Regions from separate parts of the Thioalkalivibrio sp. ALE21 genome, predicted to be linked through region 2. Evidence: predicted binding sites of a transcription regulator. Region 2 holds the regulator's gene; each other region holds the start of a gene.
The links. Region 2 encodes FliA, which starts transcription of late flagellar genes. Its sites were predicted from a motif close to GCTAAAGTTNNNNNNNNNNCNGCCGATA; they were not measured.
Positions count from the first base shown of each region.

Region 1: the regulator FliA is predicted to act here: its motif matches at 1,749-1,776, upstream of D893_RS02495 (methyl-accepting chemotaxis protein).
Region 3: the regulator FliA is predicted to act here: its motif matches at 4,845-4,872, upstream of D893_RS10535 (methyl-accepting chemotaxis protein).

Region 1 is NZ_QKMA01000002.1:170,232-178,010, forward strand. Features, by position in the region: gene uvrC (excinuclease ABC subunit UvrC) at 1-811, shown strand, start outside; gene pgsA (CDP-diacylglycerol--glycerol-3-phosphate 3-phosphatidyltransferase) at 818-1,369, shown strand; tRNA gene D893_RS02485 (tRNA-Gly) at 1,435-1,510, shown strand; tRNA gene D893_RS02490 (tRNA-Cys) at 1,589-1,662, shown strand; gene D893_RS02495 (methyl-accepting chemotaxis protein) at 1,837-3,456, shown strand; gene D893_RS02500 (hypothetical protein) at 3,558-4,082, opposite strand; gene D893_RS02505 (NAD(P)/FAD-dependent oxidoreductase) at 4,295-5,482, shown strand; gene D893_RS02510 (OmpA family protein) at 5,491-6,345, opposite strand; gene D893_RS02515 (MotA/TolQ/ExbB proton channel family protein) at 6,349-7,161, opposite strand; gene D893_RS02520 (LemA family protein) at 7,293-7,779, shown strand, end outside.
Region 2 is NZ_QKMA01000002.1:296,624-304,402, reverse strand. Features, by position in the region: gene flhB (flagellar biosynthesis protein FlhB) at 1-1,028, shown strand, start outside; gene flhA (flagellar biosynthesis protein FlhA) at 1,025-3,124, shown strand; gene flhF (flagellar biosynthesis protein FlhF) at 3,180-4,586, shown strand; gene D893_RS03070 (MinD/ParA family protein) at 4,570-5,394, shown strand; gene D893_RS03065 (RNA polymerase sigma factor FliA) at 5,391-6,152, shown strand; gene D893_RS03060 (chemotaxis response regulator CheY) at 6,192-6,572, shown strand; gene D893_RS03055 (protein phosphatase CheZ) at 6,608-7,390, shown strand; gene D893_RS03050 (chemotaxis protein CheA) at 7,463-7,779, shown strand, end outside.
Region 3 is NZ_QKMA01000013.1:34,620-42,398, reverse strand. Features, by position in the region: gene D893_RS10570 (nicotinamide-nucleotide amidohydrolase family protein) at 1-441, shown strand, start outside; gene D893_RS10565 (PLDc N-terminal domain-containing protein) at 480-656, opposite strand; gene D893_RS10560 (YaiI/YqxD family protein) at 1,125-1,571, shown strand; gene D893_RS10555 (hypothetical protein) at 1,817-3,040, shown strand; gene cysZ (sulfate transporter CysZ) at 3,094-3,804, opposite strand; gene D893_RS10540 (class I SAM-dependent methyltransferase) at 4,010-4,636, opposite strand; gene D893_RS10535 (methyl-accepting chemotaxis protein) at 4,905-6,530, shown strand; gene D893_RS10530 (EAL domain-containing protein) at 6,689-7,779, shown strand, end outside.

The DNA.
Region 1 (7,779 bases), 130 kb from region 2:
CGTGCGGCTGGCTTGGTCGCTACGAGGCGAACGCGCCCGCTGGGTCGACATGGCGCAGCGCAACGCCGAGCAGGCCCTGAAGACCCGGCTGGCCAGTCAGGCCGGGCAGACCGCACGCCTGGATGCGCTCACCGCGGAGCTGGAACTTGAGGCACCGCCGCAGCGCATGGAATGTTTCGACATCTCGCACACCCGCGGCGAGGGCACCGTGGCGTCCTGCGTGGTGTTCGGGCCGGAGGGGCCGATCAAATCCGATTACCGGCGCTTCAACATCGAAGGGATCGAGCCGGGTGATGATTATGCCGCGATGCACCAGGCGCTGAGTCGTCGCTTCGCGCGGCTGAAAAAGGGCGAGGGCCGGGAACCGGACATCCTGTTCATCGACGGCGGCAAGGGACAGGTGACCCAGGCGCTGAACGTGCTGGCCGATCTGGGGCTGGATCACATCCGGGTGGTCGGGGTGGCCAAGGGCGAAGAGCGCCGGCCCGGCATGGAAACCCTGGTGTTGAGCGGGGTGGAGGCGCCTTCTATACTGCCGCCCCATTCGAGTGCACTGCACCTGATTCAGCAGATCCGTGACGAGGCCCATCGTTTCGCGATCAGCGGTCATCGGGCGCGGCGGGCGAAGGCGCGCAAGGAGTCCACCCTGGAGTCGGTCCGCGGGCTGGGGCCCAAGCGTCGCACTGCATTGCTCAAGCACTTTGGCGGGCTGCGCGGGGTCTCCCGCGCGGGGGTCGACGAGCTGGCCAAGGTGCCCGGCATCAATCGTCGCCTGGCGCAGGCGATCTACGACCGGTTCCACGAGGCCTGATCCGACATGTTTCCACGACTCCCCACCTGGCTGACCTGGTCGCGCATCGTGATGATCCCGCTGATGATCGGGGCCTTCTATGCGTTGCCGATGCCGGTGGCGGGGATCGTGGCGGCCATCATCTTTGCGCTGGCCGCGGTGACCGACTGGCTGGACGGTTATCTGGCCCGGCGCTGGTCGGTGACCAGCCGCTTCGGTGCCTTTCTCGACCCGGTGGCGGACAAGCTGATCGTCGCCGCCGCGCTGGTGCTGGTGGTGGACCACAACCCCGGCCTGGGGCTGGCGCTGGCCGCGATCGTGATCATCGGCCGCGAGATCGCGATCTCGGCGCTGCGTGAATGGATGGCCGAGGTCGGAACGAGCGCGAAGGTGGCCGTGTCCTGGATCGGCAAGTTCAAGACCAGTGCCCAGATGGTGGCCATCTTCCTGCTGCTGTGGGCCGAGCCGGTGGCGGGGTTGTCGCTGTTCCTGATCGGGGAATGGCTGCTGTACCTGGCGGCGGTGCTGACGCTGGTGTCCATGGTGCAGTACATGCTGGCCGCGGCCCGGGACGCCTGAACGAATTTTTTGTATCCGGTGTTGACGACGCCGGCGCTGTCTGTAGAATACGCATCTGTCGACGGGCGGGAATAGCTCAGCTGGTAGAGCACAACCTTGCCAAGGTTGGGGTCGCGAGTTCGAATCTCGTTTCCCGCTCCAAACGATTTCCCGAAGCCCCGGCACCGCCGGGGCTTTCTGTTTCGGCGGCATCCATGACCGTCGAACAAGCCTTGCCCCGGCTGGGTGGCAGAGTGGTGATGCAGCGGACTGCAAATCCGCGTACCTCGGTTCGATTCCGGGCCCAGCCTCCATCTTCGATTGCAGGCCCGCCGGCTTTATGCCGGCGGGCCTTTTCGTTTGCGGGGTGCCTGCCGGGTCTTCGCAGGTCCCTTCGGCCATTCAAGGTTGGGGCCGAACGGCCGAAAACCCGGATGGAGGCGCCGGTGAGTCCGGGCGCCCGCAATCCATGACCTCGGGGTAACCGCATGCTGCGTCGCCTGTACGATCTTCCCATCTGGCTGAGGCTGCTCGGCGTCATCTGGCTGATCCTGGTCTTCGTCTGGTCCGGCATGATCGGATGGGCGGTGCTGGAGCAGCGTGACACCGCACAGGAGCAGGCCGGGCATTTTGCCGGCAGCCTGCACGAGATGACCTGGGCCGGACTGACGACCCTGATGATCACCGGCACCATGGACCAGCGTCACGAGTTCATGGAACAGATCCAGGAAATGGGCAATGTGCGGGATCTCCGTGCCGTGCGCGGCGACGGCGTGATCGAACAGTGGGGTGAGGGGACGGAAGAAAGCGCCCCCCGTGATGAAATCGAGCGCGAGGTCCTCGCCGGTGGCGAATCGTTCGTCAGCGTGGACCGCGAGACGGACGAGCTCCGCGTGGTCATGCCGATCCGCAATGAGCGCGACTACCTGGGGCGCAACTGCATGACCTGTCACGGGGTCGCGGAGGAAGGCGAGGTTCTCGGGGCCACGTCCATGCGTCTCGACATGACCGAGGTGCACGAGGGAGCGACGAATTTCGGGATCCAGCTGTTCGGCTTCGCGATCCTGGTCAGCCTGCCGCTGCTGGGTGCGATCTTTCTGTTCATCCGCCGTTTCGTTACGCGCCCCCTCGCCGAGATGACGGAAGGGCTGCGTGACATCGCCGGGGGCGGGGGCGATCTGACCCGGCGGCTGGACGTGCACGGCGATGACGAGGTCGGGCGTGCGGCCCGGGCGTTCAACGACGTGATGGAACAGTTCCGCTCCCTGATCGGTGCGGTGGTCGGTTCCAGCGGGCAGCTGACTTCGGCCGCGGAAGAGGTCTCGAACGTGTCCGATCGCACGCGCGAAGGCGGGGATCGTCAGCGTCGGGAGATCGAGCAGGTGGCGACCTCGATGAACGAGATGACCGCCACGGCCCAGGATGTGGCCCGTAACTCGCAATCGGCGACCGAGGCGGCACACCGCTCTCTGGAATCTTCGCGCAGTGGCCAGGAGGTGGTGCAGCGGACCGTAACCGGGATCGAGCAGCTGGCCTCGGAAGTGCATCGTGCCGCGGAGGCAATCCAGCGGGTCGAGCAGGACTCGGAGAGCATCGGCAAGGTCCTGCAGGTGATCCAGGAGATTGCCGAACAGACCAATCTGCTGGCGCTGAACGCCGCGATCGAGGCCGCACGTGCCGGAGAGGCGGGACGTGGCTTCGCGGTGGTGGCCGACGAAGTGCGGGCCCTCGCGTCGCGTACGCATGAATCCACCGAGGAGATCCGGCGCACGGTCGAGACCCTGCAGGGGGGCACGCGCAACGCGGTGGAGGTGATGCAGGCCGGCGAGGAGCGGGCGCGCGCGACCGTGGATCAGGCCGGCGAGGCGGGTTCGGCGCTGGATGATATCCGCGAGGCGGTGCAGTCGATCACCGAGATGATTGACCAGATCGCCAGCGCGGCCGAGGAGCAGAGCCAGGTCGCGGAGACCATCAACCGCAATGTGGCGACGGTGACCGAAGAGGCCGAGCAGAACGCCGAGGGGGCGAGCCAGGCCAGTGATTCGGCAGCGGAACTGATGCGCCTGGCGCGCGAACTGCAGGAGATGACCCAGCGCTTCCGCGTGTAAGGGTGGCCGTCCGCCGGAATGGTGCAGGTGGGGGTCGCGGCAGGTCCGGTCGGTCGAGACCGTGCGCTGCCCGCCGGGCCGGTCGGCGGGCAGCCGCGGTGTCAGACCTGAATGTCGAGGGTGGAGCCCGCGGTGTTGATGCCACGGTTGTCCATGGTGCCGTCGGGCATCAGGGTAGCGGCCAGATTGTCTTCGGCCACCTGCTCCTCTTCGCGGGCGGCCAGCTGGACGGATCGGTCGTCACCGTTGTTGCCGGCCCCGTCGACGCTGCTCGCCTCGTCGGTGGCGCTGACGGCGTTACCGCCCTCGGGCCCGTTGATGGCACCGGCGGCCGTGGCCCCGCCCGTGGCGTTTGCTTCCTGGGTGCCGCTGGCCTGCTCGATGCCGCGCGCGGCCGAGGGGGTGTCGGCCGCCTGGGGCGACGGGGCGGTGGCGCCCTGGCTGGCGCCGACGGACGTGGCCTGACCCGGCTGGGCCGGTTGTGCTCCGGAGCTGGCCTGCGGGGCCTGGGCCGATCCGGGCTGCTGAGCCCCCTCGGCACGATTCTGGGCCGGATTCTGGTTGGCGTTCATGGCGGCGGTCTGGCTGGCCATGGCGGCCGGATTGGGTCCGATCCCGTTGATCATGGGTCGCTCCTGTTCAGGTTCGCTGTCGGCAGGGCCACGCAGGGGGTATGCCCGGAAAGGTGCGGGAGAGACGCACGAAATCAGCTTGCAAGCCCCCCGAGGCCTTTCCGGATACGAGTATAGTACAGGGAACGGGTTCCATGCCGGCAAGTTGGTGCCTGTCCGGCGGCATGGATCCGCCCGCGCGGCCTGCTCGGGTAGAATCCCCGCCCATGAACGAATCGACGGAAATCTTCGATGTGGCGGTGATCGGGGCCGGGGCCGCGGGCATGATGTGCGCGGCGGTGGCGGGAGCGCGCGGGCGCCGCGTGGTCCTTCTGGATCACGCGGACCGGGCCGGCAAGAAGATCCTGATGTCCGGGGGCGGCCGCTGCAACTTCACCAACATGGAATGCGGGCCGGACAACTTCCTGTCCGCGAATCCGCATTTCGTGAAATCGGCCCTGGCCCGTTACACGCCCTGGGATTTCGTGGCCCTGGTGGCGGCGCACGGGATCCCGTATCACGAGAAGAAGCTCGGTCAGCTGTTCTGCGACCATTCGTCGAAGGACATCGTGCGCATGCTGCTGGACGAATGCGCCGCGGCCGGGGTGACCCTGCGGACGTCCACGCCCGTGGAGGTTGTATCCGATCAGGCGCCGTGGCGCCTGCGCACGCCGTCCGCGGTCATCGAGGCCGAGTCCCTGGTGATCGCGACCGGCGGCTATCCGATCCCGCGGATGGGCGCCACGGGCTTCGGCCTGGACCTGGCGCAACGTCTGGATATCCCGCTGGAGCCGACGCGGCCCGCGCTGGTTCCGCTGACCCTGGACGGTGACGCACGCGCGGCGGTCGAGGCGCTGTCCGGCATTGCGCTGGACGCGGTGGCCGAGGCGGGCGATGCGGGCTTTCGCGAGAATGTGCTGTTCACCCACCGGGGCGTGAGCGGTCCGGCGATCCTGCAGGTTTCCTCGTACTGGCAGCCGGGGCAATCGGTGACGGTGGATTTCTTCCCCGGCGAGTCCCTGGAACAGGGGCTGCGCGCAGCGCGCGAAGAGACGCCGAAGCGCCAGCTGCGTCGGGTGCTGGGCGAATGGCTCACCCGGCGGGTCGCCCGGCACTGGCTGGATCCGGAGGTGGCGGAGCGGCCGCTGGAGCGTTTCTCCGACGCCGACCTGGCCGCGCTGGCCGGTCGTCTCCAGCCCTGGGTGTTCACGCCGTCGGGGACCGAGGGCTATGCCCGTGCGGAGGTCATGGCCGGGGGCGTGGACACCCGCGCGCTGTCGTCGCGCACCTGCGAGGCAAAGGGATACCCGGGGCTTTATTTCATCGGCGAGGTGGTGGATGTCACCGGGCATCTCGGGGGCCACAATTTCCAGTGGGCCTGGGCCTCCGGTCACGCCGCCGGCGAGGTCGCCTGATCCGGGTCTCAGGAGTCGGCGGGGGTTTCGAGCACGATGGATACGCGGCGGTTCTCCGCACGCCCTTCGGGGGTGTCGTTGTCGGCCACCGGTCGGGTGTCCGCGTGGCCGACCGCCTGCAGGATGCCGGGGTCGATGCCGCGGTCGACGAGATAGCGCACTACACCGCTGGCGCGCGTCGAGGAGAGTTCCCAGTTCGACGGGAAGCGCGGGGTCGCGATGGGCACGTTGTCCGTATGGCCCTCGATGGTCACGCGACCCTCGTGTTCTTCCAGCAGCGGAAGGAGGTCGTCCAGCAACGCCTGCCCGTCGGCGGCCAGATCGGCCTGCGCGGTGGCGAACAGTATGTCGTCCTGGATCCGCAGCTCGATGCTGCCGGGCTGTTCGATGACCTCGACGCCCTCCGGCGCGCGGTCGCGCATGTCGCGGACTGCCTCGGGATCGGCCTCCGGCGGCGGGTCGTCGGCCGGGGTCGCCACGGGCGAGGGCGGATCGGCGGCCAGCGGCGGATCTTCGACCGGCCCGGGGGGCACTTCCGGGGCCTCGGGTGACAGCCGGAACAGCCGCGGATCGACCAGATTGGAGAGGTCGCGATAGACCAGCTCCACCGGGTCGTCATCGGCGGCACGGATGCTTTCGTCCCGCGGTTCGGCGAAGGTCAGCATGATCACGAAGACCACGATCACCAGGGTCAGGACGTCGAGGTAGGTCAGGATCCAGGCGTGTTCGTCCTCGCGCAGGCTGTCGGGGCTGCGCCCGGTTTCCGGCGCCAGCGCATCGCGCGCGAGGACATGATCCCCGTCGCGGGACCGAGCCTGGTCCCGAGCGGATGCGGCCGGTTCCGGTTCGCCGTTCGTGGCCATGGTTCAGCGCCCGCCCGCTCCTGGTTCGTCTTCCTCGGTCGGCGGAACCTGACGGATTTCATCGTGGTGGTTCTCGGCGAACGAACGCAGGGTCTCGCGGATGTAGCCCGGGGTACGCCCCTTGCGCATCAGCATGATGCCTTCCAGCACCATGGTCATCACGACCACGCGTTCCTCGGTACGGCGTTCCAGCTTGATGGCAATGGGGCGGAACACAAGGTTGGCCAGCAGGATGCCGTAGAAGGTGGTGATCAGGGCAATGCCCAGGTTCACGGCGATTACCGCGAAATCGTCCGTCTCGGTGGTCAGCAGCAGGTTGATCAGGCCGAGCAGCGTCCCCAGCATGCCGAAGGCGGGCGCATAGGTGGCCATGGTGCGGTACACCTGGGCCTCGGCGAGTTCGCGGGCCCGCAGACGCGCGAGACGCCAGTGCAGCAGATCCGAAACGTCCTCCATGGGCGTGTCGTCGATGACCAGCTGGACCCCGGTCTTGAGGAACGGGTTGCGCAGGCTCTCCAGGCGCTCCTGGACTCGGGGCAGGTTCTGGGCGAACCACAGCCGCGAGACTTCGACGATCTCCTCCATGTCCTGGGTGACGTCGTAGCGCTCGTCGCGGATGACCGTGGCCGCGAGACGGAACACCCGCACCAGCTCATGCAGGGGGTAGCTGAGCAGGGTGGCAGCGAGGGTCCCGCCCACCACGATGCCCAGACCGGGGAGGTTGAGGAATACCAGCAGGTCCTGGCTGGTGAAGGCGATGATGCTGATGAACAGCGCCAGCCCGCCGATCATGCCCAGCAGGGATGAAACATTCATGGGAGCAGTGGCCGGGATTGGATGGACATATGTCCCAAGGATAAACATCCCGCGCCCGCGCGTCGCGCTCGCGAGCCGCCGGTGGAAGGCGTACACTGCCAAGACCTCGTTGCAAGCATGGGAGAAGAGACATGGAATGGGTCCTGCTCGGGATCGTGATCCTTCTGGTGATCTGGGGGGTCTGGACGTACAACCGCCTGGTGACGTCGCGCAATCGCTATCAGAACGCGTTCGCGCAGATCGATGTTCAGCTCAACCGCCGGTATGACCTGATCCCCAATCTGGTGAAGGTCGCGGATCGCTACATGGCGCATGAGAAAGATACGCTGGAGGCGGTCATCCAGGCCCGGAACCAGGCTCAGAGCAGCTTGCAGAAGGCGGCGGCCGATCCTTCCAACCCCGAGGCCATGCGTGAGCTGTCGCAGTCCGAACAGGGGCTGTCCGGCGCGCTCGGGCGTCTGTTCGCGCTGTCCGAGGCCTATCCTGACCTCAAGGCGAACGAAAACATGATGCAGCTCTCCGAGGAGCTGAGCAGCACCGAGAACCGCATCGCCTACGCGCGGCAGGCATTCAACGACGCGGTGATGAGTTACAACATCCTGCGCGAAATGTTCCCCA
Region 2 (7,779 bases):
TCTTCATGCTGTTCTTCGGCCCGACCCTGGGCGGACAGCTGGCCAACCAGACCCGGGCCCGTCTGGACTTCGAGCCGGAGCTGGCCCATGACCCGGATCTGTTGCTGCCCTATCTGGCGGATCAGATCTTCCAGACGCTGATGGCGCTGCTGCCGCTGTTCGGGATCCTGATGGTGGCGGCGGTGATGGCGCCCATCCTGATCGGCGGCGCCAATTTCTCCTGGCAGGCGGCGGCGCCCAAGGCGTCGAAGCTGAACCCGATCAAGGGCCTGCAGCGGATATTTTCCTGGCAGGGGCTGATGGAGTTCGGCAAGACCCTCGCCAAGTTCACGCTGGTCGGCACGGTCGCGATGCTGACTCTGTGGACGTTCTCCGACCGTCTGCTGGGGCTGGGCTACGAGCCACTGCACCAGGGTGTGTCGCATGCGGCCCAGATCGCGCTCGGCACCTTCATCGCGGTGTCGGCGGCGCTGATCATCGTGGCGGCGATCGACGCGCCGTTCCAGATGTGGAATCACCAGAAGCAGCTGCGGATGACGCGGCAGGAGCTCAAGGACGAGTACAAGGAGACCGACGGCAAGCCCGAGGTCAAGCAGAAGATCCGCCAGCAACAGCAGGAAATGGCCCAGCGCCGGATGATGGAAGAGGTGCCGAAGGCCGACGTGGTGATCACCAACCCCACGCACTATGCCGTGGCGATCGTCTACGAGGCCTCGAAGATGTCGGCGCCGAAGGTGGTGGCCAAGGGCGTCGACGAGGTCGCGGCGAATATCCGCGAGATCGCCGACGAGCACGACATCATCCGGGTCGAGGCACCGAAGGTGGCGCGCGCACTCTATTTCACCACCGACCTGGACCGGGAGATTCCCGACGGCCTGTTCGTCGCGGTGGCGCGCATCCTCGCCTACGTTTACCAGCTCAAGCGGGCCGACCAGGGCGTGGACATGCCGGACGATCTGCCGGTGCCGGACGAATATCTCGATCCCCACCAGGGACGCCACGGCCGGCGCCGGGAGGATGACGCATGAGCTTCCTCGATCGCCTGAGCGGCATGGGCCGCTGGGGGCTGGGCGCCCCGCTGCTGCTGATCGCGATGCTGTCGATGATGGTGCTGCCGCTGCCGCCGGTGGCGCTGGACGTGCTGTTCACCTTCAACATCGCGCTGTCGCTGGTGGTGATCATGGTCGCGGTGTACACCCCGCGGCCGCTGGAATTCGCGGTGTTTCCCACGGTGCTTCTGGTGGCAACCCTGCTGCGTCTGGCGCTGAACATCGCCTCCACCCGGGTGATCCTGCTGGAAGGGCATACCGGAACGGACGCGGCCGGGCAGGTCATCCAGGCCTTCGGCGACTTCGTGGTCGGCGGCAACTACGCGGTCGGCCTGGTGGTGTTCGCGATCCTGATCATCATCAACTTCGTGGTGGTAACCAAGGGTGCGGGGCGCGTGTCCGAGGTCAGCGCCCGCTTTACCCTGGATTCGATGCCGGGCAAGCAGATGGCGATCGATGCCGACCTCAATGCGGGCCTTCTGACCCAGGAAGAGGCGCGCCGACGGCGTGACGAGATCGCCCAGGAGGCCGACTTCTACGGTTCCATGGACGGGGCCTCGAAGTTCGTGCGCGGGGACGCCATCGCCGGGATTTTGATCCTGTTCGTGAACATCATCGGCGGACTCACCATCGGCGCCCTGCAGCACGGGATGTCCATCGGCGATGCCGCCACCAACTATGTCCTGCTGACCATCGGTGACGGCCTGGTGGCGCAGATCCCGTCGCTGGTGCTGTCCTCGGCCACGGCCATCATCGTGACCCGCGTATCCACCACCCAGGACATGGGCCAGCAGGTCATCGGCCAGATGTTCTCCAACCCGCGCGTGATGTACGTCGTGGGTGGGGTGATCGCGTCGCTGGGCATGGTGCCGGGGATGCCCAATGCGGTGTTCCTGGGCCTGGCTTCGCTGGTCGCCGGCGGCGGTTACCTGATGTCGCGCCGGCGGCACGAGGAGGCAGCCGAGGTGGAGCGTCTGCCGGAGGCCGAGCAGGAACCCTCGCCGGAGAACCGCGAGCTGTCGTGGGACGACGTGCCGCCGGTGGACCTGGTGTCGCTGGAGGTCGGCTACCGCCTGATCCCGCTGGTGGACCGGACCCAGGACGGCCAGCTGATGGGGCGGATCAAGGGCGTACGCCGCAAGCTGTCGCAGGAGCTGGGCTTCCTGCTGCAGCCGGTGCATATCCGCGACAACCTCGAGCTGAGTCCGAACACCTACCGCATCGCCCTTCTGGGCGTGACCGTCGCCGAGGCCGAGGTGTTCCCGGACAAGGAGCTGGCGATCAATCCGGGCGAGGTCTTCGGTGAGGTACCGGGGACGCCGACCAAGGATCCGACGTTCAACCTGGATGCCCTGTGGATCGACCCCGAGAACCGCGAACAGGCGCAGGGGGCCGGCTACACCGTGGTGGACGTGTCCACGGTGATCGCGACCCATCTGTCGCAGGTGTTCCGCGAAAACGCACACCGGCTGATCGGCCACGAGGAGGCCCAGCACCTGCTGGACCAGCTGGCGCAGCGTTCGCCCAAGCTGGTGGAAAACCTGGTGCCGAAGACGCTGTCGCTGAGCGTGATCCTGAAGGTGCTGCAGAACCTGCTGGCCGAGCAGGTCTCCATCCGCGATCTGCGCACGATCGCCGAAACCCTGGCAGAGGAGGGTGCCAAGAGTCAGGATCCCGGCACTTTGACCGCCGCGGTGCGGGTCGCGCTGTCGCGCTCCATCGTCCAGGACCTGGTGGGACCGGAGGAGGAGCTGCCCCTGATCGCCCTCGACCCTTCGTTGGAACAGCTTTTGCATAAGTCTCTGCAGGGCAGCAATGGCGACACCGTCGGACTGGAGCCGGGCCTGGCCGAACGCCTGCAACGATCGGTGGGCGAGGCCGCCCAGCGCCAGGAGGCGGCGGGACAGCCGGCGGTGCTGGTGGTGGCCCCGGAAATCCGCTCCTGGATCGCCGGGTGGCTGCGGGGCGCGGTGCGCAACCTGACCGTGCTCGCATTCACCGAGATCCCGGACAACCGGCGGATCCGGGTGGTGGCCACGGTGGGACAGGATGAAGCAGACAAGAAGTCGGCGTGATGTGCGAACGGGCATGGCCTGAAGCACCAGTCAACGATCGGCGGGAGAGCGAACGATGAATGTCAGACGATACCGGGCACGGGACATGCGCGACGCGATGCGCCAGGTCCGCGAGGAGCAGGGCGAGGACGCCGTAATCCTGTCCAGCCGCCGGGTCGACGGCTGGCTGGAGGTGGTCGCGGCCCTCGATGGCGGCGAGGCGCCCGCCGGAACGGCGGAGGGTGACGGCCGGGGTGCCCCGCGGCAGGACGACGCCGGTAGCGGGGCACGCTCCGCCCGGGAATCGGCGCGACAGGGTGTGCGCGATGAACCGGCCCCGCGCGGTGAGCACCCCCGCGCGCCGGAGCCCGCGGCGGCTTCCGCCGGCGGGGGGTCGGGTGCCGGGTCCCGGCAGCGACCGGCCCCGCAGTGGCCCACCGACCCCGAGGTGTCCGCGATGCGTCAGGAACTGCGGGATCTGCGCAGTCTGCTGACGCGGCAGTACGAAGAGAACGAGCAGGCCCGCTGGGCGGCGCGGCATCCACTGGCGGCCGAATGCAAGGCGCGGCTGATGGATCTGGGCTTCCGCGAGCCGCTGGCGCGCAGCCTGGCCGGCAGCATCCTCGACGATCACACCTCGGAGGAGGCATGGGAGCGCCTGCGGGCGCGCCTGTCGGGTGCCATCGTGACCGCGCGCGCCTCCATCCTCGACGAGGGCGGGGTGCTCGCGCTGGAGGGACCGACGGGGGTCGGCAAAACCACCACCATTGCACGGATTGCACTGCGCCAGATCCGCCGCATGGGGCCGGATTCGGTCACCCTGGTCACCATGGACGCCCAGCGCATCGGCGCGACGCGGCAGTTGCAGGCCTTCGGCCAGATGGCGGGAACCGCGGTGCGTGTGGTGGAAACCGAGGCCGAGCTGCGCGAGATGGCGCGGCGCTCGGCGGGCAGCGGGCACCTGATCCTGGTGGATACCGCCGGGCAGTCGCCGCGTACCGCTCCGCGGGAACCCCTGCTGACGGACATGCCTGCGGACGTGCGCGCGGAGACCTGGCTGGTGATCGCGGCCACTACCCAGGGCATGGCCCTGCGCCGGGTGCTGGAGGCTTTCGCCCCCACGGAACCCTCGGCCCTGGTACTGACCAAGCTGGACGAGGCGGAACAGCTGGGCGAGGTGCTTTCGGTACTGCTGGACCAGCCGCTGGGTGTTGCGTTCATGAGCGACGGCCAGCGCATCGCCGAGGATTTCCATCGCGTGGATACCGGACATCTGACCCGCCTGGCGCTGCAGGAAGAACCCGAGCACGGGGCGGCCGATGCCTGGGTCGACGAGGCGATGCAGGCCTGGCGGCGGCGCCAGGCGACGGAACGCGAGGCCCGGCGACCGCGATCCGCGGACGAGCCGGCCGCGGGCGAGGAGCCCGCGCCGCTCGAAATGATTCAACCGGTGCTGAAGGGACATCATGTCACACAACACTAAGCCCCTGAAGGTGGTCGCGGTGGCCTCGGGCAAGGGCGGGGTCGGCAAGACCAATGTCTCGGTCAACCTGTCGGTCGGACTGGCCCGACTGGGACGCGAGGTCATGCTGTTCGATGCGGACCTGGGGCTCGCAAACGTCGATGTGCTGCTGGGCCTGCGTCCGCAGCGGACGCTGCACGACCTGGTGACCGGGGACGTCGAGGATCTGGAAGACGTGATCATCGAGGGCCCGGAGGGAATCCGCGTGGTGCCTTCCGCGTCCGGGATCGCGACCATGGCCAACCTGAGCCGGCCGGAACATCACGGCCTGATCCAGGCCTTCAGCATGTATACGCGACCGCTGGACGTGCTGGTGGTGGATACCGCGGCCGGGTTGCAGGAGTCGGTGACCAGTTTCTGTCAGGCCGTGCAGGAGACCCTGGTGGTGGTCACCGACGAGCCGGCATCGATGACCGACGCCTATGCGCTGATCAAGGTCCTGCATCGGGATCATGGCGTGAACCGGTTCCGCGTGGTCGCGAACATGGTGCAGGGCCGTGCCGGGGCGGAACGCGTGATGCAGAAGCTGCAGGCGGTTTGTTCCACCTATCTGCCGGAGGTCATACTGGATCTGGTGGGCGTGATTCCGCTGGATGATGCCCTGCGCCAGGCGGTGCAGAAACGGGCGCCGGTGGTGCAGCAGTCCCCGGGCAGCCCGGCGGGACGGGCGTTCCTCGAGCTCGCGCGCAAGGTCGACGGCTGGCCGGTGGCCCGCGGCGCCAGCGGGGGGGTTGGATTCTTCGTCGAGAGGATGCTGCAAAGCGCATGAACACGCCAAAGAACAGACTTTCGGGATACGCCCGGGCGGGGACCGGGGGACCGGATCAGCTGGTCGCGGACCACGTCGAGCTGGTGAATCGGATCGCCCATCACCTGATGGCCCGGCTGCCGGCCTCGGTGCAGGTGGATGACCTGGTGCAGGCAGGCATGGTGGGGCTGATCGAGGCCGCGCGGCAGTTCGAAGGCGGCCAGGGGGCGACCTTCGCCACCTACGCCGGGATCCGCATCCGCGGGGCGATGATCGACGAGCTGCGTCGCAGCGACTGGACGCCGCGCTCGGTGCACCGCAACAGCCGGCGGATCTCCGAGGCGATGCAGACGGTGGAGGCCCGCGAGGGCCGCGCCGCTCGCGCTCCGGAGATCGCCGAGGAGCTGGGCGTCCCGGTGGAAACCTACTACCAGATGCTGGATGATCATGCCGGTGCCCATCTGTTCGCGCTGGACGAGGTGGGCGGCCCGGAGGGCGAGGCGGATCGCGTGCTGGAAGGGCAGGAGCAGTCCCCGTCGCGGCGCATCGAGGCCGGGGAGTTCCGCGAGGAACTGGCCGGCGCACTGGGCGATCTGCCCGAGCGCGAACGACTGGTGCTCAACCTGTACTACACCGAAGAACTCAACCTGCGCGAGATCGGTGCGGTGCTGGACGTGACCGAATCGCGCGTCAGCCAGATCCGCAGCCAGGCGGTGCACCGTCTGCGGGCGCGTCTGGGCTCGTGGCTCGAAGACGTCGAGTCCCTGCAGATATTCTAAGGTTCAAACACATTCCCGGAGCGAACTGTGGACAAGGGTATGAAAATCCTGATCGTGGACGACTTCTCCACGATGCGGCGCATCATCAAGAATCTCCTGCGGGATCTTGGCTTCAACAACACCATGGAGGCCGACGACGGGAGCACCGCCCTGCCGATGCTGCAGAACGGCGACTTCGATTTTCTGATCACCGACTGGAACATGCCCAACATGCCGGGCATCGACCTCCTGCGCGAGGTGCGCAAGGACGAGCGGCTGAAATCGTTGCCGGTGCTGATGGTCACGGCCGAAGCCAAGCGCGATCAGATCGTGGAGGCGGCAGAGGCCGGCGTGAACGGTTACATTGTGAAGCCCTTCACGGCCGAGACGCTCAAGGAGAAGATCGAAAAGATCTTCGAACGTATTGAAGCTCAAGGCTGAATACCGCGACCGGCTGACACGGCAAGAGAGACCCGATGACCGAACAAGAGAATGCCTCCGGGGAAGACCGGCTCGCGCTGGCGCGGGAGCTGGTGGGCGCTCTGGAAGGCGGTGACGAGGAGGCTTCGCGCCGCCTGATCCAGGAGCTCGCGCGGCCTTACGAGCGCGAACTGTTCGACGAACTGGGCAAACTGACCCGCGAACTGCACGAGGCCCTGGAGAGCTTCCGGGGCGATTCGCGTCTGGTCGAGCTGGCGCAGGACGAGATTCCGGATGCACGCGAGCGTCTGAGTTACGTGGTGACCCAGACCGAACAGGCCACGCACGAAACCCTGAATGCGGTGGAATCGTCCCTGCCGATTGCCGAGGCGTTCGCCGGGCGTGCCGCGGAACTCACCGAGAAATGGACCCGGTTCCGCAACCGCGAACTGTCGGTGGAGGAATTCCGCGAGTTCGCGCGCGAACTCGATGCGTTTTTCGAACAGACCGGCAAGGACACCGAAGAACTGCGCCGGTTGCTGTCGCAGGTCCTGATGGCACAGAGCTACCAGGATCTCACCGGGCAGGTGATCCGGCGGGTCATCCGTCTGGTCACGGACCTGGAGGAAAGCCTGGTCTCGCTGATCCGCCTGTCTTCCGGGCGCTTGGAGAAGGATGCCCGGGCGGCGGCCGAACAGGCCCCGGAGGCGGAAGAAACCGCACGCGAGGAGGACCGCCGCGGGCATGGACCCGCGGTGCCCCACACTCAAGATTCCGGCACGGATGTCGTTCAAGGACAGGACGAGGTGGACGATCTGCTGTCGAGCCTGGGGTTCTAGGGTCCGTCCCGGGATCCCCTTGCACCGGCAGCCATCTGCCGACGATTCGAGTCACCGGAACGGAGAGACCGCATGGCCATCGACCCCAACGACGAAATCCTCCAGGACTTCCTGATCGAGGCGGGGGAGCTGCTGGAAGGCCTGAACGAACAGCTGATCGACCTGGAACAGCATCCGGACGATACCGATCTGCTGAATGCGGTCTTCCGCAGTTTCCATACCATCAAGGGCGGGGCCGGTTTTCTCGGGCTGGACCCGCTGGTGACGGTCTGCCACAACGCCGAAGACGTCTTCAACCTGTTGCGCAATCACGAACGTCAGGTGGACGGTCATCTGATGGACACGATGCTGCGGGTCCTGGACTCGCTCAACGTGATGTTCGGCGAGCT
Region 3 (7,779 bases), on a different contig from region 2:
ACTGCGCGCGGGCTGGTCATGGCCACGGTGGAATCCTGCACCGGGGGCGGGATTGCCCAGGCACTGACCGATGTGCCCGGCAGTTCGGCCTGGTTCGAGTGTGGCTGGGTGACCTACAGCAACGCGGCCAAGACCCGTCTGGTGGGCGTGGATCCGGCGTTGCTGGACGCCCATGGCGCCGTGAGCGAACAAGTGGCGGCCGCGATGGCCACGGGCGGCCTGACGCACAGCGGCGCCGACTTGTCCCTGTCGGTCACCGGCGTCGCCGGGCCGGGCGGCGGTTCGCCGGACAAGCCGGTGGGCATGGTGTGCTTCGGCTGGCAGGCGCGCGACGGAGCCGTGCGCACCGAGACGCGGCACTTCGACGGCGAGCGCCACGAGGTCCGTCGCCAGGCCATGCTGCATGCCCTGGCCTCGCTGCTGGAGCACGAACTGGGCTGAAGCACGCGCCCGGCGAGCGGACCGCGGTGCGCGGAGGCCTACTTCGGTCCGAGCAGCAGCCAGGCGATCAGCCCCAGCAGGGGCAGGAACAGCAGGATCAGGATCCACAGGACCTTCACCACCGGGCCGGCGGGACTCTGTGCGGTCCGGATAATCGCCCAGATGATGATCAGCAGCCAGACAAGGCCCAGAATGCCGGTGATTTCAATGCCCATGCGGTGCTCCGGTAGCGGCGTGAATCGCGTCGAACGCACGGATATCACGTGCAGGGCCGGAACACCAGCCCGCCGGGGCGATGGTCTATACGGAAAAGTTACTGAAGGGTGCCGGCGGCACGGGAGGTATGGTCATGCGGAGGATTCCCGCAACGTCGGGTTCGGGTGCTCCCCCGGATCCGGGGGCTCCGACGAGGCGAGCGGAAGAGCGCGACAGCGAGACCGGCGACGAGGGCACGCCGACGGCCGCCGTCCGGAGCCCGAGCATGCACGAAGGTGTGGAAGTCTGGTGCGACTGCTGTTCCTGCGAGGCCGAGCCCTACTGGCTTGCGGTGGCCGCGGACCCGGGAATCGATCCGGACTGAGCCGTCCGAACTTCCGAGAGGGAACCATGAGAAAGGGGTCAGTGCCCGACCGCGGGTCCCGCGTGCCTGTCCGTCGGATGTCGGGGCATGCGGGGGCATCCGTATGAAGATCTGGGTGGACGCGGACGCCTGTCCGGCGGTCATCAAGGAGATCCTGTTCCGGGCCGCGAAGCGCACCGGGGTGGCGATGACCCTGGTGGCGAATCAGCCGGTGCGCACGCCGCCGTCGAAGCTGATCGACTCGATCCGGGTGGGCAGTGGCTTCGACGTGGCGGATAACGAGATCGTGCGGCGGCTCGAGGCGGGTGATCTGGTGATCACCGCGGATATCCCGCTGGCGGCCGAGGTGATCGAAAAGGGCGGCGAGGCGCTCAACCCGCGGGGCGAGCTTTATACCCGCGACAATATCCGCGAGCGGCTGAGCATGCGCGACTTCATGGACACCCTGCGCTCCAGCGGGGTCGACACCGGCGGGCCGGCGGCACTGGGCCCGCGCGACCGTCAGGCCTTCGGCAATGCCCTGGACCGCTGGCTGGCGCGTAACACCTAGGGCAGTTCCAGCTGGGTGTATGGTCGGTGTTCGACGATCTTGTCGTCGTCGAACTCGAAGGGTTCTCCAGGGCGTCCTCGTTCCGGTGCAGAACCAGGGCATCGCGCCCCTCCACCTCCGGGAGTTTCGTTTCACCCGTGGGTTCGCCCTGCAGGGTGGAGCTGTCGATGCGCCTTCATTTGGAGGGGTGCCCGGCGCCGTACGGGCCTGTGGCATGATGGACCCCGAGTGTTGGAGGGCATGCGATGAAGTGGCAAGTACTGGCGGTGTTCGCGGGCCTGGCGCTGGTCTGCGCCCCGGTGGCGGCCTCGGACCGCGAGGATCCGGCGGCGCTCGACGGGGTCGCCATCGACGAGGTGGTGGAGGAGGATGACGGCGAGGAGGACGCGCTGTCGTTCGACCAGCGTCGGGCGGTGGAGTTGCTGGGCGAAGCGAGCCGGCACTTCGACGAGCTGACCGAGCTGCCGGAAAGCCGCTGGCTGCGGCGCGATCAGCAGAGCGCCCGGGAGGACATCGACGACCTGATCGATGACGCGCTGGAGGTCATGGACGTGCCCGAGATCGTGTCCATGCGTCGCCAGTACCGGGAGCTGGAAGACCGGATCATGACCGAGCAGGAACGCCGGGCCGATCTGCGCGAGGAGCGGATGTTCGCGCCGGATACCGACGCCAGTACCCTGGCCCGCTTCACGCCCACCGAGACCCTGCGCGAGATGACCGCCCGCACGCGCGGCGACTTCGACCGCCTGATCGAGGCACGCGAGCGCAACATCGCCGCGTACGAGGAGGACCTGGAGGCGCTCAAGGGCGATATGGCCGCGGCGCTGGAGGACGTGGGTCTGTCCATGCCGCCGGACCAGCTGGAACTGTGGATGAGCTCTGCGATCGGCGACGACGTGGTGTCCATGGCGGTGGTGTTCCGCAGCATCCGCACGCTGACGCAGCGCCTCGAGGAGCTCACCCGCGAGAGCGGAGAGAACCTCAACGTGGCCGGCCGCTACTACGGCATGGTGGTGATCCTGCACCGGCTGGTGGTGACCATGCAGGAGCGCTTCGTCGAGCGGGTGGACGGGGAGATCGTCCCGCGCCTGGAGGCCTACCGTGAAGAGGCCGACGAGATCATCGCCCAGTCCCGGGAACTGATCCGCGAGGGCGGGCACCGGGACAGCCTGGAGTCCAACATCGCGGCCAACGAGCTGACCCGTCAGGCGATCGATTTGTACCTGGAGGTGGTGACCGGCCAGCGCGAACAGGTGGCCGAGGCGCTGGAGATCAGCCGTTACGAGAAGCAGGTAGCGGTCAACACCTACCGCACCGTGCAGCTCAGCGCCAACGTGGCGGATCTGATCCGCGATGGCCTGGACACCTTCGAGACCCTGTCCGAACTGCAGGTCCCGGAGACCGCGGAATTCCGCAACGACAAGATCCGCGAGGAATTCCGCCGTCTGACCGAACGGCTGGAACGGTGAACGGCAGGAAGACCTCCCCGGCGCGCAACGGGTCCTGACCCTGCCCCGTCCTCTCAGCCTCGCGACTGCTGGCGCGCCCACAGGTGGGTGGCGCCGATCACTGCCGCCGGGACCAGCAGCAGGTTGACCACCGGCACCATCGCCAGGAGGGTCGTTCCGGCGCCAAACGCGAGGGTCTCCGGACGGCGCGTGCCCAGCCCCTTGCGGATTTCGGCCAAGGTCAGGCCGTCGTTGGCCAGCGGCGGCTCCTGGAACTCCACCGCCAGAACCCAGCTGCCGAAGACGAACCAGGCGAGCGAGGCCAGCAGGTTGATGCCGGGAATGACGGTAATCAGCAACACCGGGATGAACAGCAGCGCGTAATAGCCGAACTTGCGCAGGGCGGTGGCCGTGGCGTGGCCCATCTCGCCCGCCAGCGAGCGTGCGGGCTGGCGCGGTTCGTGGCCGAGGCCCCGGGCGGTGCGGTAGGCCAGCGGTCCGGAGAAAGGACTGGCGATGATCGCGGCCAGGGCCACCGCGGAGACCCCGAAGCCCACCAGCAGGGTCAGCACGAACAGCGGCCAGAGCAACCAGGCGAGCCAGTCCCAGCCGGCCGGCAGCCAGGTGTCCAGCAGGATCTCGAAACCGAATCCGGCGGCGATGCCGATCCCGACGATGACCGCGATGTTGATCAGCAGCGGACCGATCACCAGGCCGCGCAGGCCCGGGTCGAATACGCGCGCCAGCCCGCGAAACGGTGCGAGGAAGGCGAACAGGGCGTTCATCCCGCCTGCCACTGGGCCAGCCACCGGGGAATCTCTTCGGCCGGCATCGGGCGTGCGATGCCGTAGCCCTGGACGACCTCGCAGCCGAGTTCCCGCAGGCGCTCGCCCTGCTCGAAGGGGGCGCTTGTGTCCCGCTTCAGGCCGTGTGGTGGAGGGCAGGGGTGGTGCTTGCGCAATCGCTCCGGTAAAGGTTTTGGTGCGACGTTCAGCATGGATCCAGCGTAACACTCTCCGGCGATGCCACCGCGAGGCAGGCGGCCCGGGCGCCGTGACGTTCGAGCACGGTCCATTCGTCCAGCCGCAGACCGGCGGCGCGCAGCCGGGCGCGGAACTCGTCCTCGTAGGTGACGCGGCCGAAGTCGATGCTGGTGATCCGGCGCAGGGCGGGCTTGAGACGCTCCAGCACCGGTGACGGGCGCTGCTGGATGGTCTGGGTGAAGTAGATCCGACCGCCGGGGCGCAGCAGGCCGGCACAGTGGCGCAGGGCCGCCCCGGGATCCGGCAGCAGCATGAAACTGGCGGAGAAATACACCGCGTCGTAGGGGCCGCCGGCGTGCTCGTAGACCGATTGCCGGTGCACCGTGACCCGGGCGGCCACCGACGATGCCGCCAGCCGCTGCTGCGCGCGTTCGACGTAGTCGGGGTCGATGTCGATCCCCGTGATCGCGAGCTCCTTGCGTGTGACGGCCTCGGCGTTTGCCAGCAGTGCGCCGGCGGTGCCGATCCCGACGTCCAGCAGGGCCACCCGGGGCGGCAGGCGCTCCAGGACTTCGGCGTACCAGCGCGCGGTCATGCGCAGGATCAGGCTGTCGTAGATGCGGCTTCGGAGCATGTGCTGGGCGGTTCGCGGGGGGCGGCCGGGACGAACACGCAGGATACCGGATCGTGCCCGCGTGCGTGGATCCGTGCATGCCCGGGCGAGGGCACGCGCGGCATTGAGGTGGCGCAGGTTCGCCGCATGGGATCCGGATTATCGGTCTGCAGGGTTGGTTGATGCCCGAGTGAAGGGCTCGGTCTTGGAAGACGCCGTTGTCAATGTGGTTTAAGTTTCGGGACTTTGTGGCGTTAAATAGTTCACAGATTTTTCAAAGGGGATCCCGATGCAATGGCTCGCTAACCTCAAGCTTCGCAGCAAGCTGGCCCTGGCCTTCGGCGTGGTCCTGCTCCTGATGGTGGCCATGGCGGTGACCAGCCTGACCGGGGACCGGTACGCCACGGCGCAGTACGAGGCGGCGATGGAACGCATGGAGGACGTGCAGTTCCAGATCCAGATGGAGACCCAGCACGTCAAATGGGCGCTGGATCTGTCGCAGTCGCTGCTGACCGGCAATGAATTCACCGGCGAGCTGGACCATACCCAGTGCAATTTCGGGCAGTGGTATTACGATTTCCAGGAATCCGAAGCCTACGAAATGGCCAGCCCGGAATTTCGCCGGGCGTTCGACCGCCTGGAGCAGCCGCATTACAACCTGCACGCCAGCGCACATGCCATTACGGGGGCCGTGCGGGACGGCAATGACGGCGAAGCGGAGGCGACCTACAGTCGGCAGACACTCGCGCATCTGGAAACCATGGAGCAGGGTCTGCAGCGCATGCAGGAATTGCTGACGGCCGAAAGCGAGGCCATGAGCGAAGCCGCGCGCGGCGCACAGTTCCGGGCGGCGGGGATTATGCTCGGTACCTCCGGCGTGGCGATCCTCGCCGGGGTGCTGATGGCGATACTGCTGGCCGGCTATCTGGTGCGCGCGATCGACGCCCTGCGTGCCCGGGCGGTGGAAATGGCGGACGGCGACCTGCGCGGAGAGCCGCTGCCGGTGCGTGGCTGCGACGAGATCGGCGTGGCGACCGACGCCTTCAACACCATGGAACAGGACATGCAGAGCCTGGTGCGCCAGGTGGTGGATTCCGGGGAGCAGGTCGCCTCGGCGACGGATCAGCTGGCGGCGGTGGCCGAGCAGACCCGCAATGGCGTGGCGCGCCAGAAGGATGAGACCGATCAGGTGGCCACCGCGATGAACGAGATGTCCGCGACCGTGGCCGAGGTGGCGAGCAACACCCAGTCCGCGGCGGACGCGGCCGGCGCCGGCGATCAGGCGGCCACCGAGGCCAACGCGACCACGCGCCAGACCGCCGAGGCGGTGGACCGGCTGTCTTCCGAGATCCACTCTTCGTCGGATGCGGTGCGCGAGGTGGCCGAGAAGAGCGAAGAGATCGGCCAGATCCTGAACATGATCCAGGAGATCACCGAGCAGACCAACCTGCTGGCCCTGAACGCGGCGATCGAGGCGGCGCGGGCCGGCGAGGCCGGCCGTGGCTTTGCGGTGGTGGCCGACGAGGTGCGGGTGCTGGCCGGGCGTACCCACGAGTCCACCGAGCGGATTGGTTCCATCATTACCGGCCTGCAGAAGGGCGTGAAGAACGCAGTGGGCGCGATGGAGACCAACGAGAACAGTGCCCGCAGCGTGGTCGAGGAAGTCCACGGTGTGCGCGATCGCCTGGAGCAGCTGAGCCAGTCCATCCGCACGATTGACGAGATGACCACCCAGATCGCCAGCGCGGCCGAGGAGCAGAGCACCGTCTCCGAGGAGATCAACCGCAACGTGCAGAACATCAGCACCGTGGCGGACGAGAGCTTCAGCGCCTCCAGCCAGGTGGCCACGGCCAGCGAGCAGCTTTCGCGACTGGCGTCCGAATTGCGCCAGCGCGTGGAGCGTTTTCGGGTGTAGGATAAGACGGGTCGAACGGTGGAAGGCCGGAGGCCCGCATGTCCACAGCAGGGAACGCCGTAGATCGGCTATGGCGAATGCCTGCGCCCACGCTGGTGGTCGCGGGCTTTTTTGTACTCGCCGGATGTGGTGGCGATACTTCGCGGGACGACCCGACGATGCTGCGGGTGGGGCTGTACGAGAACGAGCCCAAGATCTACACACGGGAAGACGGACGCCCGGCCGGGCTGTTCCCGGTCCTGCTGGAGGCCCTGGCCGAGCGGGAAGGGTGGCGCCTGGAGTACCGGGACTGCCAGTGGGCCGAATGCCTGGCGCAACTGGAGGGGGGCGAACTGGACCTGATGCCGGATGTGGCCCTGACCGGGGAGCGCGAGCATCGGTTTCGTTTCCACGAAATCCCGGTCGCGCAGTCATGGAGCCAGGTCTATGCCCCGCGCGAGGCGTCGGTGCGCTCGCTGGCGGACCTGACGGACCAGCGGATCGCGGTGCTGGAGGGTTCGGTGCACGAGGGCTGGCTGACCCGGGAGATGGAGCCGTCGGGGGATGGTGAGCCGCGCCTGGCAAGCCGCCAGTCTCTGGACCGGGTGCTGGAGGCGGTGGACGCGGGGGCTGCGGACGTCGCGGTGACCAACAATTTCCACGGCGGGCGTCACGCGGAGCGCTCCGGGCTGTTCGAAACGCCGGTCTCCTTCGACCACACGGGGCTGTATTTCGCCGCCTCGCCCGCGCTGGACCCGGCCATCCTGGAGGCCGTGGATCGTCATCTGGCTTCGTGGAAGGGCACGCCCGATTCACCGTATCACCGTGCCATGGCCGAGACGCTGACCCCGGAAGTCCGGGGGGTACTGCCCCGCTGGGCGGCGCCGGTCCTTGCGAGCGCGGGCGGGCTGGTGCTTCTGTTCGGCGTGCTGGCACTGGTCCTGCGCTGGCAGGTGCGGTGGCGCGCGCGGGAACTGAAACGGGCCAACCGCCGCTTTCGGCATCTGCTCGACAGCTCGCCGGTGGTGATCTACTCGCTGTCCTCCGCCGGGGACCCGCTGCACTGGGTCAGTGGCAACCTCCATCCGCTGTTCGGCTACTCCCCCGAGGAAGCGCTGCGACCCGGCTGGTGGCGTGAACGTCTGCATCCGGAGGACCGAACCCTGGCCCGGCGGGCGCGTGAACAGGCGCGGGAGCAGGGACATGCGGTGATCGAATACCGATTGTATGACGCCCGGGGCCGGGTGCGCCGCGTGCGGGACGAGATGCA